Regions from separate parts of the Shewanella sp. 10B genome, predicted to be linked through region 2. Evidence: riboswitches for the same ligand, from Rfam matches in the RefSeq annotation. Region 2 holds a riboswitch; the other holds the start of a gene.

Region 1 (8,820 bases), on a different contig from region 2:
TAAATAAAGAGGCGGCGCGTCACTGGGGAAACAATGATAATAAACTCCATAAATAGATAAAAAGATTAATCGCTTTTGTCCAAAAGCATGCTGTGTGTTTCTTTAAAACCTGCAAGCTACACCGATGCTAAAAGGGTGAGCCATGGTGATTAGCGAGACGACCGTCCTCCCCACGGACGGGGCGGTCGAGCATCCACGGATGGACTTGCTGCGCGTCGGCGAGTGAATACCATGGCTCCGCCTCCGCTATACGCTTACGTTAATGCAATGCTTTATCCATTAGTTCACTCGAAACGCTTTCAAACCTCCAAAAACAAAAAAGCGATAAACCCTTTGGGTTTATCGCTTTCTTCTTACCTTGCGGTCGCTACCTATATATCACCTAAATCATGCAACACAAGCATTAGGCAATGATACTTGCCGCACCTGTGCGGTGCGGTGATGGATTACTTAACGATTTCCATCTCGGCTAATAGGTTGTCGGCATTATCTAAATACTTCATCACCCACAGCATATAACGGCTATCGACTTGGATTGAGCGGTTGATATTGTCGTCGTACGCCCAGTCACCGATGATGCTTTCATACACGCCATCGAACAGTAAACCTACTAGTTCGGCGCGACCATTTAGGGTTGGAGAGCCTGAGTTACCGCCCGTTGTATCTAAGGTCGACAGGAAGTTTACTGGCACAGAATCGATGGCTTTCACATAGAAATCACCGTATTGCTTCTGCTTGATAAGCTCTAACTGTTTTTTCGGCGCATCGAATGGGTCAACACCCGTGTCTTTTTGCACTATGCCTTCGAGGCGAGTAAAGGGCTTAGCCACTAAACCATCTTTAGGCTCATAACCTTTAACATGGCCAACGGTCACGCGCAGGCTAGAGTTCGCATCGGCGTACACTGGCTTACCTTGCTCACGGTTATAGGCAATGATGGCATCCATATACTGTGGACGCACTTTCATCAGCTCGCCATCTAACTCTTTCTCTTTCTTCTCTTCGCTCATGTTGGTGTCATACATGGCCACAGCGAATTGAATAAAAGGATCCTTAGAAGCTTTGAAATCATCAACGGATTTTTCCATCCAAGCTAAACGCACATCTTTATTGCCCAGCTCGGTTTTGGCGTACATTTTATCTAAGGTTTTCGCCAGTTTAGCTTCGTTCACCTTTTTATCGATACCAAAGGCTTTATCCATTGCAGGTAAGCGCTGCGCCTCGGGTAATGCGGCATAACGTTTAAGCATATCCAAGAGTACGGCCTTATCGACACTTGGGGCATAACGGCGATCAATACGCTCCATGCTCGCCTTGAAACGCGTCATATCGCGGTCTTGGAAGCCGGGTTCGCGTTGCATATCAGGCAGTTGCTTCTCATGGGCCAAACGGTACAGATTGGTCGCCGTTGGCACCATAGTGGTGTTGCCAATGTAGCTTAAAATCATATCCCGTTCTTGATGGGCTTTGCTCTTAGCGATCAGCGCGTCTAATTCGCTTAAGGTTTTACCGTATTTGGTTTCGCGGCTGCTGTCTTTAGCAATCCATGCGGCGAGCTCGGCTTCACGGGCCTTGCGGTCGGCTAACATGGTGGATTTGCCATAAAACTCGATCATCGAAGTGAAGTTTTTAGCGTAGTTCGCTAAACCTGCAATTTGGCTCTCGTACTTAATGCGCTCGTCGCTGCCTTCTGGCGCAGTTTCTTTAATGATTTCAATAAAACGTTCGCGCAGCATCTTGCCTTCTGGGTAAGCCCATTCGAACTGATTTTGCACTTCGTTCGCGGTGCGGTATCTGTTGGTACGGCCGGGGTAACCCGCCACCATCACAAAATCCCCTTCACTCACACCTTTGGCCGAAACTTTTAAGAAACTCTTTGGCTCGTACGGCACGTTGTCGGCGCTAAATTCGGCAGGTTTGCCAGTTTTAGACACATAGGCGCGGTAGAAGGAAAAGTCGCCCGTGTGGCGCGGCCACATCCAGTTATCCACATCGCCGCCGTATTTACCGACGCTGCCCGCTGGGTTATAGACTAAACGTACGTCGCGGATTTCTAACTGTTTTACCAGATAGTATTCTAAGCCACCGTGGAAGCTATACACTTGGCAGCGGTAGCCTTCATCCTTTTCACACTCGGCAACGAGTGCTTTTTCTTGATTCTCAACGCCTTGATAAAACTCACGGCCCGTTTTGTTTTCAAGCCCAGCGTTGACGCGCTCAGTCACATTGGTCACCTCTTCGGTGACATAAACGCGAGAGCCAGGCGCCGCAGGTAATTCATCGGCAAAGGTCTTGGCTAAGAAACCGTCCTGTAACAGGTTTTTCTCTGGAGTCGAGTTATATTGAATCGAACCATAGGCGCAGTGGTGGTTTGTCACGACTAAGCCTTTTGGCGATACAAAAGATGCCGTACAGCCACCTAGGCTGATCACGGCATTCATGGGGAATTCGGTCAGTTTGGAAATCGATTTTGCATCAATCTCTAAGCCTTTCGCTTTCAGCTCATCGGCCATTGCGGGCAATTGGTGTGGCTGCCACATGCCTTCATCGGCATGGGAGGCAAAACTCGCCGCCACGGCAACTGAGAGTAACCATTTTTTCATTATCTTAAGTCCGTTTTAGGTGAAGAAAGCCGAGCGCTTGCGAGGCCATTTCTTATATTTATTGGGATAACATGCCGCTTTGATTAACGCTAAAAAGCAAAAAGTCAGGCACAGGGCCTGACTTTAGCATATCGCACGCACTCTATAACAGAGTTTGAAAAATTCGCTTACAAAGCAAATACATTCATCATAGATTATCGGTTTCACTCTGCCGTATCAGCGCGTTAAACAACCTTCAGTTACAGCGCGACAAATAGTTGAGCGCCGATAATCACCGCCCCTAGCAAACCCGCAATGCCGAGGGCAAATGTCCCGCCGGACACTTGGTATCCCTGCGGCGCGGCTTGGCGTTGACGCAGTGCCATCACTATCGGCAGGAAGATAATCATCACCACTAGCGGCACGGCGGCAAACCCTAATACGGCAACAAAACCTTCGGGGACATAGAGCGCACATAACAGCGGCGGTACAAAGGTTAACAGCCAAGTTTGAGCGCGGCCGAGGAAGGTCTTCTTCGCGCGGGTCAGTTCGGCCACAAAATCATACAGGCTTAAGGTTACCCCAAGGAAAGAGGTGATTAAGGCTAAATCCGCAAACAGCGAAATACATTTGCTGATCCAAGGCGTGTGGGCAATCTCTTGTAATGCACTGATAAGCGCAGGTAAAGAGCCATTAAAGCTGCTGATTTCGGTGCCCCCCACAGTGCCTAAGGTCACCAATAACCAGAAGATATAACAAGCGAGAGGAATGGTTGAACCGATTAGCAATACTTTGCGAAGTGAAACGGCATCGCCATCTAAATAACGCACTAAGGTCGCGATACACACGTGGAAACCGAAAGAAGTAAACACTACAGGAATCGCCGCCATCCAACTACTGGTCATGGATTCGGCCACTGCACTGGTTGCCATACTCGAGATACTGACTTCGGGTAACAGGAACAGCACGACCACAATCAGCAATAAAATCATCAGCGAAAACAAGAAACGCGAGGCTTTATCGACCCAAGCCACCCCTAAGGCCGCAAATCCACCCAGCACTAAGGTAAACAGCACGACCGCAAGCTGGTTGTCTAACACTAGGTCGAACATATTTTTGGCTTTAAGCACTAACAGCGATGAGCCGCCCGTCAAATACGCTGCTGTTAAAGCAAAGAGCAAACTGAGAAAGGAGGCGCCTTGCACCATTTGGCCTTTCTTGCCGAGGAGTTTGCCCGTGATGGCGTGGACGTTATCACCGACGCCGGAGCGTAGGTTAATCTCAAGCATTAACAATGAGGTATAGGCTGACAAGCCCCAAATCACCACCATTAACAAAATGGCTGGCACCATGCCTAAAGCGGCCGTGGCTAAGGGTAAGGCTAACATTCCCGCGCCAATGGCGGTCCCCGCGACAATGGCTATCGAGCCTAACATTTTTGAATTCACACAATTATCCTGTTCAAGTATTAATTATTATTTTTTAAGGTTTTTTGAGTAGATTTGAAGGATAAAGCCTTGCGCACTCTGTGATTAAGCCAACAGCAATCTCAAACGAAAAGCGTCACTAAACTTAAAGCATCCAATCCGATCTCAAAGAGCAGATCAATTGGCCCCAATAGCTTTTGAATATTTCAACCCAGTCGCCATTGAGGCTAACTAAATCGTTTGCAGAAAAGTGACATTAATTTCAACCGTGATTGCCTTAGCAAAGCAGCGACATCGCGCGTAATAGAAGATAGCTAGGGACATTAACAGAGCCTATCCCAGCGGGCAAGCCAGTTATAGACAAAGATGACGCCGCTTTAGCTATCCGAAGGGGAAATGTGAGTAAAAGATAAAAAATCGAGGCGGATCTGTTATCAAAACAATAAACCCTGCAACACCTGTGGCATTGCAGGGTTTATCTATTGGCTTTGCGATTCGCTCACGGGGATACGGGATTGCGCTAACGCGGATTAACACGACTCACAATCCCTCATTCCCCTGTTAACGGGTTACAGCTCAATCCAGGCCATAGCCCAAGAGCCGCCGACACCCGGTTCAAACCCTGTTGCCGTTGGCGACCATTGCATGCAATAACCACTGTAAGGCCAAGGTTTACATTGATAGATCTTGCCGGTTTTAGGTTGCAGCACTTTAGTACCCGCCACATAGTTTTTAATGCCCTCGGGGAAGACAAAGTCGGCATCGGGCGCTGTGGCTTGATCTTTTAAGAACAGATCGAAGTTTTGCTGGATAACCTCGCCTTGCTTAGGCTCGCCCTTCACCTGTAAGTGATAATGGCCCGCCTTTGGCGCAACGACATCAAGCACTAAACTCGCGCTGGTATTGTTGACCGCTTGCGTGACATACCCTGCTGCCGTGCCATCGTGGCTAAACAGGTAAGCCGAGACCTGCATATCGGTATTGGTGCTAACATCGAAACTGACCTGAGCGGCACCATCGACAATGGTGTAATCATCGGCCAGTGACGTGACATCGAGCTGATTGCCCGGCGCAGGCGCAATATCAAAGCTCACTTCCACTCGCTCTAGGCCCGAATTTGGCGCGGCATAAATCTCATTTTTACCATAAACGGGCGAGATCACCCCAGAGGCATTCTTCTGCCCCGCCTTAAGTTGTGTCTGCTGGGCATTAATCGCGCTGGCTAACAGGAATGGCCAATTTTGCTTGGCACCTTGAGTGGTGTCGGCAATGGTTATCTGGGTTTGCTTGGCAGCTTGCTCACCGTTGGCGTCAAACACCCGCGTCATCACCTTATCACCCGCCTTAAGATCGAGTGACGGATTGATATCACCAATGTCGGTCCACTCGCCCGGCACCACGGTGCCAGAGCTAAAGTTCACATCGATGGCATTGTAGAAACTGTTGGTGGTGTCCCCCACTTCCCACACGGCCAAAATCACGTGATAACCGCTTCTATCTTCAGGCACATAACAGTTATGCGTCACTAACTTAGGCGGCTGCACCATGCCACCATCGATCACACAGAAGGGCGCTAAGTCAAAACTTGCACGGCTCAACGCTTGGTTTTGATCCCAACCTTGGCGAGTTAAATAGTAACGCCAATTGCGGGTCACATGGTTAGCGGTGAACTGCCAAGAAAAGTCATTCCAACCCGACTTGATATCACGTTTGGACCAACGACTTGGACTCTGTTCATCCAAGGGAGAAAATGCCCCGTTGGCTGCGCTGGCAATTTTACCGTCGGCAGGGCCTGACTCCGGAAAACCTGATGGGCCTTCGACACTTTGCGGTTCCCACTGAACGGCGCCGCAGTTTAAATTGCTGCCGGTTTTACAGGCGTACGAGCGTGACTCAGGTGATACTACATAACCGTGGGCCGACGCCGTTTGGCTGACGATCGCACTCGTGGCGCTTAAAGCTAAGGCAATTAGGCTTAAGCGAGCCAGTTGCGGACGTTTGAGTTTAGCGTTTGTGATTGGTGAAAAAGCAGTTTGATGTTCCACTTTAATGTACTCCGTAGGGTGCCTTTCTCGACGAGATTGGCATAGGTATAAAAGTGGTATTTAGGCAAAACAGCATTAAGCAAAGCCGTTTATTTTTCAAAGAATTGAAAGCATTAAATCAATTCAGAGGCAACCCCGCTATCTTAGTTACAACATCCCTTTACAACCTTAGACCGGAGGCTTTGCGTCCTAATTTTTCAATTAGTTTGCCAAATACGGTGGTTCTCCATTCAAGTTAACAATATGTAACTTAAATTGAGACAGGGCTAACCTAGCAATAAAAGACAACGTTGTCAAAAATTAAAATGTTACAATTCAATGCATTACAAAACGTCGAGCGGTATTTTATTGGCGTTTGTCATATTATTTGCGCTTAAGCTTAATGACTTTACCCTTGAAACAGACTCTTACTTGGGTATAATGCCCTCCTAGCTTCGGGGGAGTAGCTAACTGGATTTCGAGCCGTCGATATTCAGGGTGAACATCAACATACTTGGCCGCATGCCATGGTGTTCACAGCAAATCATCGATTTGTCCTGCAAGACCTGAGCACAGTAACCGCACCTAGGGGTGGACGGTCTATTGTGCTTATGTCAAAAACCACCCCTAAAAGGATCACACTTGGAAGCGTTACTCGCCTCAACCTTTACGGTTGCCATCGCCGAGATTGGCGATAAAACCCAACTGCTTGCCCTATTGCTCGCTGCAAGATTTAAAAATAAAACCGCGATTATCTTGGGTATTTTACTCTCAACCCTATTTAACCATTTTGCCGCCGCTTGGCTTGGTCAATGGGCGATTAACTGGGTAAGCCCAGATGTAGCACGCTACTTGGTTGCCGCTTCCTTCTTTGCGATTGCGCTATGGGTGTTAATCCCCGATAAAGTGGACGCCGAAGAAAGCCGTTTCTATAAGATGGGGCCTTTTATCGCGACCTTTATTCTGTTCTTTATTGCCGAGATGGGCGACAAAACCCAAATCGCGACTGTCGTGTTAGCCGCTAAATACGATGCCTTAGCCATGGTGGTTGCAGGTACCACTTTGGGTATGTTGCTGGCAAACGTCCCAGTGGTTATTGCAGGGCATTTTAGTGCCGAAAAACTACCAATGAAGTGGATCCACCGAGGCTGCGCGATTTTATTCGCCCTATTAGGTGTCGCAACGCTAGTGCTTTAACCAATTGATTAAATTTAGATAAACAAAAAGGCCAGTGATAACATTGGCCTTTTTTATGGGTTAATTAAGCTTATAACCCGAGTGCAGTTTGGATCCGTTGACCGTAATCCGCATCGGCCTTGTGGAAATGTGCCAGCATACGTTGCTGTACCTCTAAACTCGCCTGACGCAGTGAGCCAGAAATCGTTTCCACTAAGCGCACTTTCTCAGCTTCGCTAAAGATGCGATACAAATTACCCGCTTGCGTGTAATCATCCTGATTGTAACGGCTGTAACGTGCCGCTTCGCCATCTAAACGCAGTGGTGGCTCGGCAAAGTTTGCCGGTTCCACTAAAGCTCCCGCAGTGCTGTTTGGACCATAGTTAGCTGCGGCATCGCCACCGGTTTGGCTACCGTGGTACGGGCATTGCGTTCCCGCCATGGCACCCGCACGTTGATGATGATTCGCTTTAGTCGCATGTGGGCAGTTTACTGGTAACTGGTTGTAGTTCGCCCCAATACGGTAACGCTGCGCATCGGCATAGGCGAATAAACGCGCCTGTAACATCTTGTCGGGCGATGCGCCCACACCAGGCACTAAGTTGCTCGGTGCTAATGCCACTTGCTCGACTTCGGCAAAGTAGTTTTGCGGTAAACGATTCAGCTCTAACACACCAATCTCAATTAACGGGTAATCGCCATGTGGCCACACCTTAGTTAAATCGAATGGGTTGATATGGTAAGTGTTGGCGTCGCTCTCAGGCATAATCTGTACGTTCACCGTCCAGCGTGGGAAGTTGCCATCGGTCACTGCCACCACCATATCGCGCTGGGATGAGTCAGGGTCGATACCCTTTAACTTATCGGCTTGCTCGTTGGTTAAGTTCACCACGCCTTGCTGCGATTTGAAGTGGAACTTCACCCAGAAACGCTCACCTTTAGCATTCCAGAACGAGAAAGTATGCGAACCATAACCATGCATTTGGCGATAGTTTGCCGGAATACCACGGTCAGACATCAGAATCGTTACTTGGTGCATGGCTTCAGGGTTTAATGACCAGAAGTCCCACATGGCTTGCGGATCTTTCAAATTCGTCAATGGGTTACGCTTTTGGGTATGGATAAAGTCTGGAAACTTAATCCCATCACGCAGGAAGAAGGTCGGCGTGTTGTTACCCACGATATCGTGATTACCACGAGCGGTATAAAAGCGCAGACCAAAACCACGGGGATCGCGCTCGGCATCAGCAGAACCCATTTCACCGCCCACGGTAGAGAAGCGTACGAAGGTTTCAGTTTGCTTACCAACACCGTTAAAGTGATCGGCAATGGTGTATTCGCTTAAGTCTTTGGTCAGGGTGAAAGTACCGTATACGCCAGTGCCTTTGGCATGCACAACACGCTCAGGAATACGCTCACGGTTAAAGTGGGCAAGCTTTTCAATTAAATGCCAATCTTGCAGTAGTAAAGGACCACGCTCGCCCGCTGACAATGAGTTTTGATCGTCAGCAATTGGAGAACCGCTTTGGCTTGTTAAATACTGTTGACTCATACCTTGCTCCTCATTCTTGATTGGTGTTAACCCAAGATTCAATTAAATCGTAAATTGTG
Region 2 (8,820 bases):
TAAGGTCGCTTTGGCGTTTTCAAACCACGCTAAGGTGTGTAAACGGGCATCGAAGCCCACACGTGAACCAGCGGCAAGCGTATCGCATAGCCATTCGATTTGTGGTGTGTCGGTCAGGCTTTCATAACTAAAGAGATTTGCATCAACCTGCAGACGCACTTGCACCGTATAACGACCATCGGTAAAGATGGCGGCTTTGTCTTTTAAGACAATGGCCATGCCCGCTGAGCCAGTAAAATCCGTTGCCCAGTACAGACGCTCGTTATGCTCAGGCACATATTCGCCCAAGTATTCATCCGCGCGCGGGATGATAAAGGCATCTAAATTGGCATTGGCGAGTTCACTACGAATGGCGGCAAGACGGTTAGCAATCTTATTAGGTTGTTGGGATGATGACGATTCTAACGACATAGGGGCTCCAAATATTGGCATTGGCGGCTGACGTAGGCGACCAAATTATAATGCGTAATGCTGGCGAAAAGGATGCGAATTGGCGGCGATTATCGCAAGCTCAATGGCTAAGATGCAAGGGGATGGAATAAAGGATTTTGTATACAATTTTGTTTTTGAAGCATCACTTTGCAGTAACAAGGGCTGTGATCTTAGGCGAATTCTCAAATTGAAATGTTATCTTTATCACTCAGTCCTTCCGACTAATTCTTACAAATTAGCTACTTAAGTTTTATTCAATCGCTAATATTGGCCCATTATGCTAACATTCGCCATCTCCGCTCGGGGTCAGAGGGGAGCACATGTATCAGTGGAGTTGGCGATGCAAACATTAACAATAGACGTGGGCGGTAGCAAAGCCCTGTTCGAACTTCAACTCAAGGGGCATACAGAACAATATAAAATCCCCACGGGTGAAGGCTTTAAAATTGAAGATTTAAATGATCAAATCGCGGCGCTGGAACGGGATTATGATTTACAGAATTACCATTTAGCGATCGCTGTACCTGGACTCGTACAACAGAATCGTTTGGTGTCCTGTAAATCTTTGCCCGGTCTCAATGGGCTAAGCTTTGAAACCTTGAAAACCCAAGGCGAACTTAAGTTTATCTGCAATGATATCGACGCCGGTATGCAGGCAACCTGTGATGAAAAATATGCCTGTGAGTTGTTAGTCATGTGCGGCACTGGGATTGGCATGTCGATCGCGTTGAGTGGCAAGGCTTTTACGGGGGCCACGGGAGTCGCGGGGGAGCTTGGGCATTGCCGGGTGATGACGGAGGCGGGGGAGTTTAGTCTTGAGCAGCTCGCCAGCGGCGATTCTATCCGCAGCCGTAAGATTGCTACCGCCGATGATTTATATCTCGCCGGTACTTATCTGGGGATGGGGCTCGCGTGGGCGGTCAATCTGTTTAATCCTAATCGGATCTGGTTAGCGGGTGGCATGATGAACAGCGCGCCGTACTACAAGGGTTGTCTCGATAGTTTAAGACGCATGGCCCTCAGTGCACCGTTAGCCGAAATGAAGATTAATCGTGTCGATGATATGGAGACCTTAGTCTGCCGTGGCTTATCGGTGATCTTGGCAAGGGATTACTCGAAGGACGCCGCCTAACGGCATTCGATTGAGGTGCGAATAGGCCAAGATTGAGGCGTGATAGGTTCGTTCCGGCTATCAATCTTGGCTTGCTGACGCTGATATTGATTCAGATATTGGCTCAGATATTGGCTCAGATATTGATTCTGATTGGGTCGAGAACAACAGCATGCGGCCATCGGATTTGTGTGTTTGCAGCGCACTCTGCATATCACCTTGTTCGATGACCGCATTTTTGTTTGCACGAGTTATCGAGCGGCGTCCTGCATAACCGCTTTCTTAAGACTTTCGATTTATTTTTATTGTCTCTCCTATTGGCTAGGTGAGTCGATGATACGACTCTATGGTTTAAGCAATCCTTTTAAATACAATTTATTGCTTATTTTTTGTACTCAATGGTTCTACTTTTCTTTAAAGCCAATCCTGCGTTGATAATCGGTACAACGGCCCGTTTGTTAATATTTAGTTGCAATTTAACACTATCGCGGCATATGCTAATTAACGTAATGACAACGTTGTCATTAGTGTGAAAGGCAAACCAATCGAAAGATTGGGACGCAAAGCCTCCGGTCTAAGGGTTCGTTTGTACCTATGATAGCGGGGATACCACAGGTTGTTTCTTCATGCTGCCGTTGTACGCACATGGTTTTAAGAGTGTTGTTTCCTGTCTACGCTTTGTTTGCCTTATTGATGCATAACTTACTCAATAGGGAAATCTCATGTTTAAGACTCAAATCTCCACCTCGGCGATGCTGGTGGCCTCGGTGCTGGCCTCTGCTGCCAGTTTTCAAGCCTTTGCAGCGCTCCCCGGTAAACCGACATTAGGTTGGGGGGAAACCAAGTTTGCCATTATCGAGGTGAATCAAGCCGCCTCAGCCTATAACCAATTAGTGACGGTTAAAGATGCCGCCGATGTGTCCGTGACGTGGAACTTGTATAACGGCGACATCGGCAATAAGGCGCAGGTGTTACTCGATGGAAATGTGGCATGGGAAGGTCCATCGAGTGCGGCGGGGACGGCCAATTTCAAGGTCAATAAGGGCGGGCGCTATCAAATGCGCGTGCAGCTTTGTAATAACGAAGGTTGTAGTGCCAGTGATGCGAGGGAAATCTTAGTCGCCGATACCGATGGCAGCCATTTACTGCCACTCAATGCGCCTTTGAAGGAAAACAATCGTCCCTATGCGAATAAATCCGGCAAAGTGGTGGGAAGTTACTTTGTGGAGTGGGGTGTTTATGGACGTAAATTCCCCGTCGATAAGATCCCAGCACAAAACTTAACCCATATTTTATATGGCTTTACCCCGATTTGTGGCGGCAATGGCATCAACGACAGCTTAAAGGAAATCGAAGGTAGCTTTGAGGCATTGCAGCGCGCCTGTGCTGGCCGTGCCGATTTTAAAGTAGCGATTCACGACCCTTGGGCGGCGGTACAAATGCCGCAGGCGGGGGTGAGTGAGTATTCCGATCCCTACAAAGGCAACTTTGGCCAATTGATGGCGTTAAAACAAGCCTATCCCGATTTGAAGATCCTCCCCTCCGTTGGTGGCTGGACGCTCTCGGATCCCTTCTACTTTTTAGGAGATAAAACCAAGCGCGATACCTTTGTCGCCTCAGTGAAGGAGTTTTTACAAACCTGGAAGTTCTTCGATGGTGTCGATATCGACTGGGAATTCCCCGGAGGCAGTGGCGCTAACCCAAGTTTAGGGAATGCCAATGATGGGGAAACCTATGTCACCCTGATGCGTGAACTGCGGGCGATGCTCGATGAACTCAGCGCCGAAACCGGACGCAGCTATGAGTTGACCTCGGCCATCAGTGCGGGCGGCGATAAGATTGCTAAGGTCGATTATCAGGCGGCGCAGCAATATATGGATTACATCTTCCTGATGAGTTACGACTTTAATGGTGGCTGGACCAATACTGAGCTTGGACATCAAACCAATCTCTATGAGGCGAGCTGGGATCCTAATACCCGTTACACCACGGACAAAGGCGTAAAAGCGTTGCTCTCTCAAGGGGTGACGCCGGGTAAGATTGTGGTCGGCGCCGCTATGTACGGCCGCGGCTGGACTGGGGTGAATGGTTATAGCGGTAACAATCCTTTCACGGGCACCGCCACGGGCAAAGTGAAGGGCACTTGGGAAGCGGGCCTGGTGGATTATCGCCAGATTGCTAAGGATTATATGGGGGCAGGTTGGAGCTATGCCTATGATGAAACCGCCGAAGCGCCATCGGTCTTTAATGCATCAACGGGCGATTTAATTACCTTCGACGATGCGCGCTCTGTTAAAGCCAAGGGCCAATACGTGCTGGCCAATCAGCTCGGTGGTCTGTTCGCCTGGGAAATTGACGCCGATAATGGCGACATACTCAATGCCATGCACGAAGGCCTAGGCCATGGTGAGGGCACCACGCCACCTGCGAACAAAGCGCCGATAGCCAATGCGGGAGCAGATATCACGGTAACGGGCACTGCGGATGTCACGCTAAATGGTAGCGCGTCGCGGGATCCTGAAAATGGTGCCTTGAGTTATCAATGGAGCCAAGTCTCGGGCCCAAGCTTAAGTATCAGAAATGCGGATATGGCCAATGCTCTGGTGCAACTGAGTGAGGCGGCGTCGGATGTGGTGTATGTGTTTAGTCTGCAAGTCACAGATCCCGAAGGATTATCTTCAACCGATACAGTGACTTTAACCCATAAGGCCGAGACGACAAACCAAGCGCCTGTGGTAACTGTACCAGCGAGTGTGACGGTTGAAGCGGGGCAATCGGTGAGCATCAATGCGACGGCGACTGACGCCGATGGCGACAGCCTCACCTACGTATGGACAGTGCCCAGCGGCGTGGCGGCGAGTGGACAAAACAGTGCCACACTGGTGGTGACGGCGCCGACGGTTACTCAGTCGACCCAATACAGTTTGAGTGTATTGGTCTCCGATGGCGCCTTAGATGCCAGTGCTGCCTTGACCTTAACCGTGACGCCTAAGGCGACGGGCGGTCAATGTGATGCAACTGACCCCAATGCGGCCAACTATCCTGCCTGGAATGCGACAAGCATTTACAACACGGGTGATACCGTGAGTTATAACCAACTGGTTTGGAAGGCAAAATACTGGACTCAAGGTAACACACCATCAAGAACCGCCGACCAATGGCAATTGCTGAGTCAGGTTGAGTTAGGCTGGGATGCGGGCGTTGCCTATAACGGCGGTGCAACCACCAGCTATAACGGTCGTCAGTGGCAAGCCAAATACTGGACCAAGGGAGATGTCCCTGGGGTTGCTGCGGTATGGACGGATATTGGCGCGGCGTCTTGCCCTTAGTCGATAGGGATTAAAGACATTAAAAAAGCCCTGCAATGCAGGGCTTTTTATTAAGAATTACAGCGTCAGATTAATTAATCTTTAGCAGCTCAACATCAAAAATCAGTACCGAACCGCCGCCAATTTTGCCAGTGCTGCGGTTGCCATAGGCCAGTTCGCTTGGAATAAAGAAGCGATACTTGTCGCCCTCGACCATCAGTTGCACGCCTTCAGTCCAGCCTTTAATCACGCGATTAAGTGGGAAAGCAATGGGTTCACCGCGCTCGACTGAGCTATCGAACACAGTGCCACCAATTAAGGTGCTGCTAAAAACACAACTACAGTTTTTTATATGACTTATTCTGCAATGTTAAATCTTCTGTAAAAATATGATTAGAATCCAAAAACTAATTCTTCTAATATTGGTTTTTGTATGTCTGGGTCAACTTGTTGTAACGCTTCAAACGCTAATTGGATTTCACGGAAAATAGGATCGTCTTTCTTTGAGTCAAGTTTAGGTCCAAGTTCAATATAAGTATTTGCTTTATCATGTAAGTAATAAGTTTCTATACCATTTTTAACATCAGTAGTAGTAACGAAATCATTTGTTGCAAGCAAAAATTCATACCAATATTTGTGTTCTTTGGGGTCAGGAAGTTCGTCAGCACTCCATGCTGATATGATATTTGAGTCGAACAAAGTTGCTAGCCAATTTGGGAAACTTCTAGCTTTAGCTATTAACTCAATCTTGCTAATTTTATCCTCTACTTGTTCGGTATCAGTTGTTCTAAGTAATACCTTGATTAACTCTTCAGATTTCTTCGCAGCTATTGTCAGATCATCAATTAACCTATTGGTTATTTTGGCATTACCGTTTCTGGTTCTTTCCGCGAGCAAGTCATACATCATACCTGCCCACTGTTTCTTCAAATATGTTTCCATATCAGAAAAATCGTTGAATGAAACTATTGCATTGTTAAGGCTATTTTTTCTAACTTCGTCAATGAAACCAAAGATTTTGATGTTATCTATGCTTGGATAGGTGATTTTTTCGTAGAAATCAGGGTTGCTTATTTTGTTGGATAAGTATGTGTAATGGTCGGAATACACTGCACTTTCAACCAATGCAAAAATTGGCGTTTTATTTTTAACCGCTTCACGATATTCGTTGTTAGTGATAGAGCCTTCTTTATCTTTATGTTCACCACCATAACGCCCACCTATGATTAAGATAAACAGTTGGCAAGTTGAGACTTCCGCAAGGCAAGCATCATGTGTGTTCTTATCGACACTGTAGTAAACATCACCATCATCGGATAGAACAGGCTCGTAACCTATAGTTTTAACAAAGTATTTCAGATTTTCTCTGATGTGCTTTAAGTCGTAACAGGTGGAGCTGATGAATACTCTGGGAATGGCCAATGTGCAATCCTTTACAACTGAAGTCTAAAAATATCGAGGTGAATAGGGTTATGTTTAAACTATTGGCGAGAGGTGTCAACAATTGTTTGAAGTGAATAAGAGCTAAGTGGCTTATAGTACAGGCTAAATTGATAAATTATCCGTTCGGATTAACTTATTAAGTCAAATAAAAAGGCCCCCGTTGAGATTGGAGGCCTCCATTTGTAGAGCATACATTTAGTTAATCTTGATTAGCTCAACATCAAAAATCAGTACCGAACCGCCGCCAATTTTGCCAGTGCTGCGGTTGCCATATGCCAGTTCGCTTGGAATAAAGAAGCGGTACTTATCGCCTTCGACCATCAGTTGCACGCCTTCAGTCCAGCCTTTAATCACGCGATTGAGTGGGAAAGCAATGGGTTCACCGCGCTCGACCGAGCTATCGAACACAGTGCCATCAATTAAGGTGCCGTGGTAATGCACAGTCACTGTATCACTCGCCTTAGGATGAACCGTGCCAGTGCCTTGCTGTAACACTTGATATTGCAATCCCGAGGCGGTGGTTTTCACCCCTTCTTGGTTTTTGTTTTGCGCTAAAAACTCATTACCTAAACGGATATTTTCTTGGGCCGCTTTTTGGTTATTCATCGAGGTAAAGAAGTAAAAAATCACCCCAGCAATCACAACAACGGCAAGTAACATTTTCATTTTAAGGAGCACCTCAGTCAATTTTGGCCATGTTATCAGTTTTTTAGCCGAAGTGGCTAGCGCCTCGGTTTGGCGCGGTACTGGATGATCCGCGTTACATTTTCTCACTTTTTAAAATGGCTAAAGGCTTTATCCCGTTTTAGAGATCGCTTAACCTGTGGCATTAGACTCTACAAAAACTCAATAAAAACAGATAAGAAGAATAAACAAGGACAGTCTTATGTTAACCAAAGCGGCAAAACCTCTGGTCAAACTCGTCGACCGTTATTTACCCGACCCTTATATCTTTGTCTTGCTCTTAACCTTAGTGGTGTTGATTTCGGCCGTGGTGGCTGAGCAGAAAACCCCACTCGAAGTCATCAATTACTGGGGCGATGGCTTTTGGGCACTGCTGAGTTTTTCGATGCAGATGCTATTAGTGCTGGTGGCGGGATTTATGCTCGCCAGCTCGCCACCGATTAAGAAATTACTCGATGGCATCGCTGGATTCGCTAAGTCGGCGCCACAGGCGATTATCTTAGTAACACTGGTTTCACTCGCCGCCAGTTGGATTAACTGGGGATTTGGTTTAGTGGTCGGCGCCTTATTCGCGAAGGCCTTAGCGCGTAAAGTTCGTGTGGATTACCGTTTATTGGTCGCCAGTGCTTACTCGGGATTTGTGGTTTGGCATGGCGGCTTAGCGGGCTCGATTCCGCTAACCATTGCCACGGCGGGGCATTTCTCTGAATCACAAATCGGTATTATCCCCACCAGCGAGACCATCTTCGCGAGCTTTAACCTGCTGTTAGTGCTGATTTTGTTTGTGGTGATGCCTCTGGTAAACCGCTTTATGCTGCCCGAAGAGAAAGACGGTGTCTATGTCGATCCTAAGGCTCTTGAGGATGGGGCCGCAGACGATAACGCGGCGCAGTTAACGGCCAATACGACGACTCGCCCTGCGGATAAATTAGAAAACAGTCGCTTGCTCGGTTGGAGCGTGGGCGGCGCGGGACTCGTTTACTTAGGCTACTACTTTGCTGTGCAGGGCGGCAGCTTAAACCTTAACCTAGTCAACTTCTTATTTTTATTTCTCGCCATCGTGCTGCATCAAACGCCACGCAGTTTATTGCTGAGTCTCAACGAAGCCATCAAAGGCGGCGCGGGTATCGTTATCCAGTTTCCTTTTTACGCTGGCATTATGGCGGTGATGGTGCAATCGGGATTAGCCCAGAGTATTTCCGAAGGTTTTGTGGCCATCGCCAGCGCCGAAAGCCTGCCATTTTGGAGCTTTATCAGTGCCGGGATTGTGAATATTTTCGTACCTTCGGGGGGCGGACAATGGGCGGTGCAGGCGCCGATAATGTTGCCCGCCGCCGAAGCCTTGGGTGCCGATGTGGCACGTGTTGCTATGGCCGTGGCTTGGGGTGATGCGTGGACCAATCTTATCCAGCCTTTCTGGGCGTTGCCAGTGCTAGCGATCGCCGGATTAAAGGCGAGGGATATCATGGGGTTCTGTTTAATGCAGTTGCTGATCACCGGGGTGATTATCAGTATCGCCCTAAGCTGGTTTTAAGCGAATACTTACGGTTTTTGATAAAGGGCAATCTCACTTGCCCTTTATTTTTATCCTCTTCTTTATTCTCTTCTGTATCCAGTTCATGCCCAAATATGTAAAACGCTTAGGTTTTAATGTTTTGACACAGTTTAAAACCATTTCTGCGGATAGGGGCGTCGACACAGCAGATTATGATACAGCCAGCCAAAGGACAGGATCAGCACTAGACCACTGGCGACTGGCGAATATAAAAAATCCCACCCTTGCGCGGTCAGCATAATAACCAGCGGATTTGCTCCTGCAGGAGGATGCACTGTGTGGGTCAG

The links. A riboswitch is a leader RNA that binds a small molecule or an ion and turns the genes downstream of it on or off. The one in region 2 is predicted to bind cyclic di-GMP.
Region 1: it holds a riboswitch for cyclic di-GMP, as region 2 does, so the genes downstream of both, gbpA (N-acetylglucosamine-binding protein GbpA) here and M0415_RS00930 (glycosyl hydrolase family 18 protein) in region 2, are expected to answer to the same signal.

What each region holds. Positions count from the first base shown of each region.
Region 1 covers NZ_JAMDJO010000002.1:409,328-418,147, forward strand. Annotated here, with positions in the region: gene M0415_RS09295 (S46 family peptidase) at 447-2,603, opposite strand; gene M0415_RS09300 (aromatic amino acid transport family protein) at 2,843-4,018, opposite strand; gene gbpA (N-acetylglucosamine-binding protein GbpA) at 4,579-5,997, opposite strand; cyclic di-GMP riboswitch class I at 6,180-6,275, opposite strand; gene M0415_RS09310 (TMEM165/GDT1 family protein) at 6,676-7,230, shown strand; gene katB (catalase KatB) at 7,301-8,761, opposite strand.
Region 2 covers NZ_JAMDJO010000001.1:212,886-221,705, forward strand. Annotated here, with positions in the region: gene M0415_RS00920 (aminopeptidase P family protein) at 1-411, opposite strand, end outside; gene M0415_RS00925 (ROK family protein) at 773-1,564, shown strand; cyclic di-GMP riboswitch class I at 2,069-2,157, shown strand; gene M0415_RS00930 (glycosyl hydrolase family 18 protein) at 2,266-4,872, shown strand; partial or broken gene M0415_RS00935 (FKBP-type peptidyl-prolyl cis-trans isomerase) at 4,943-5,182, opposite strand; gene M0415_RS00940 (DUF4062 domain-containing protein) at 5,245-6,273, opposite strand; gene bamJ (BamJ family beta-barrel-assembly machinery protein) at 6,490-6,960, opposite strand; gene M0415_RS00950 (short-chain fatty acid transporter) at 7,181-8,512, shown strand; gene M0415_RS00955 (HPP family protein) at 8,644-8,820, opposite strand, start outside.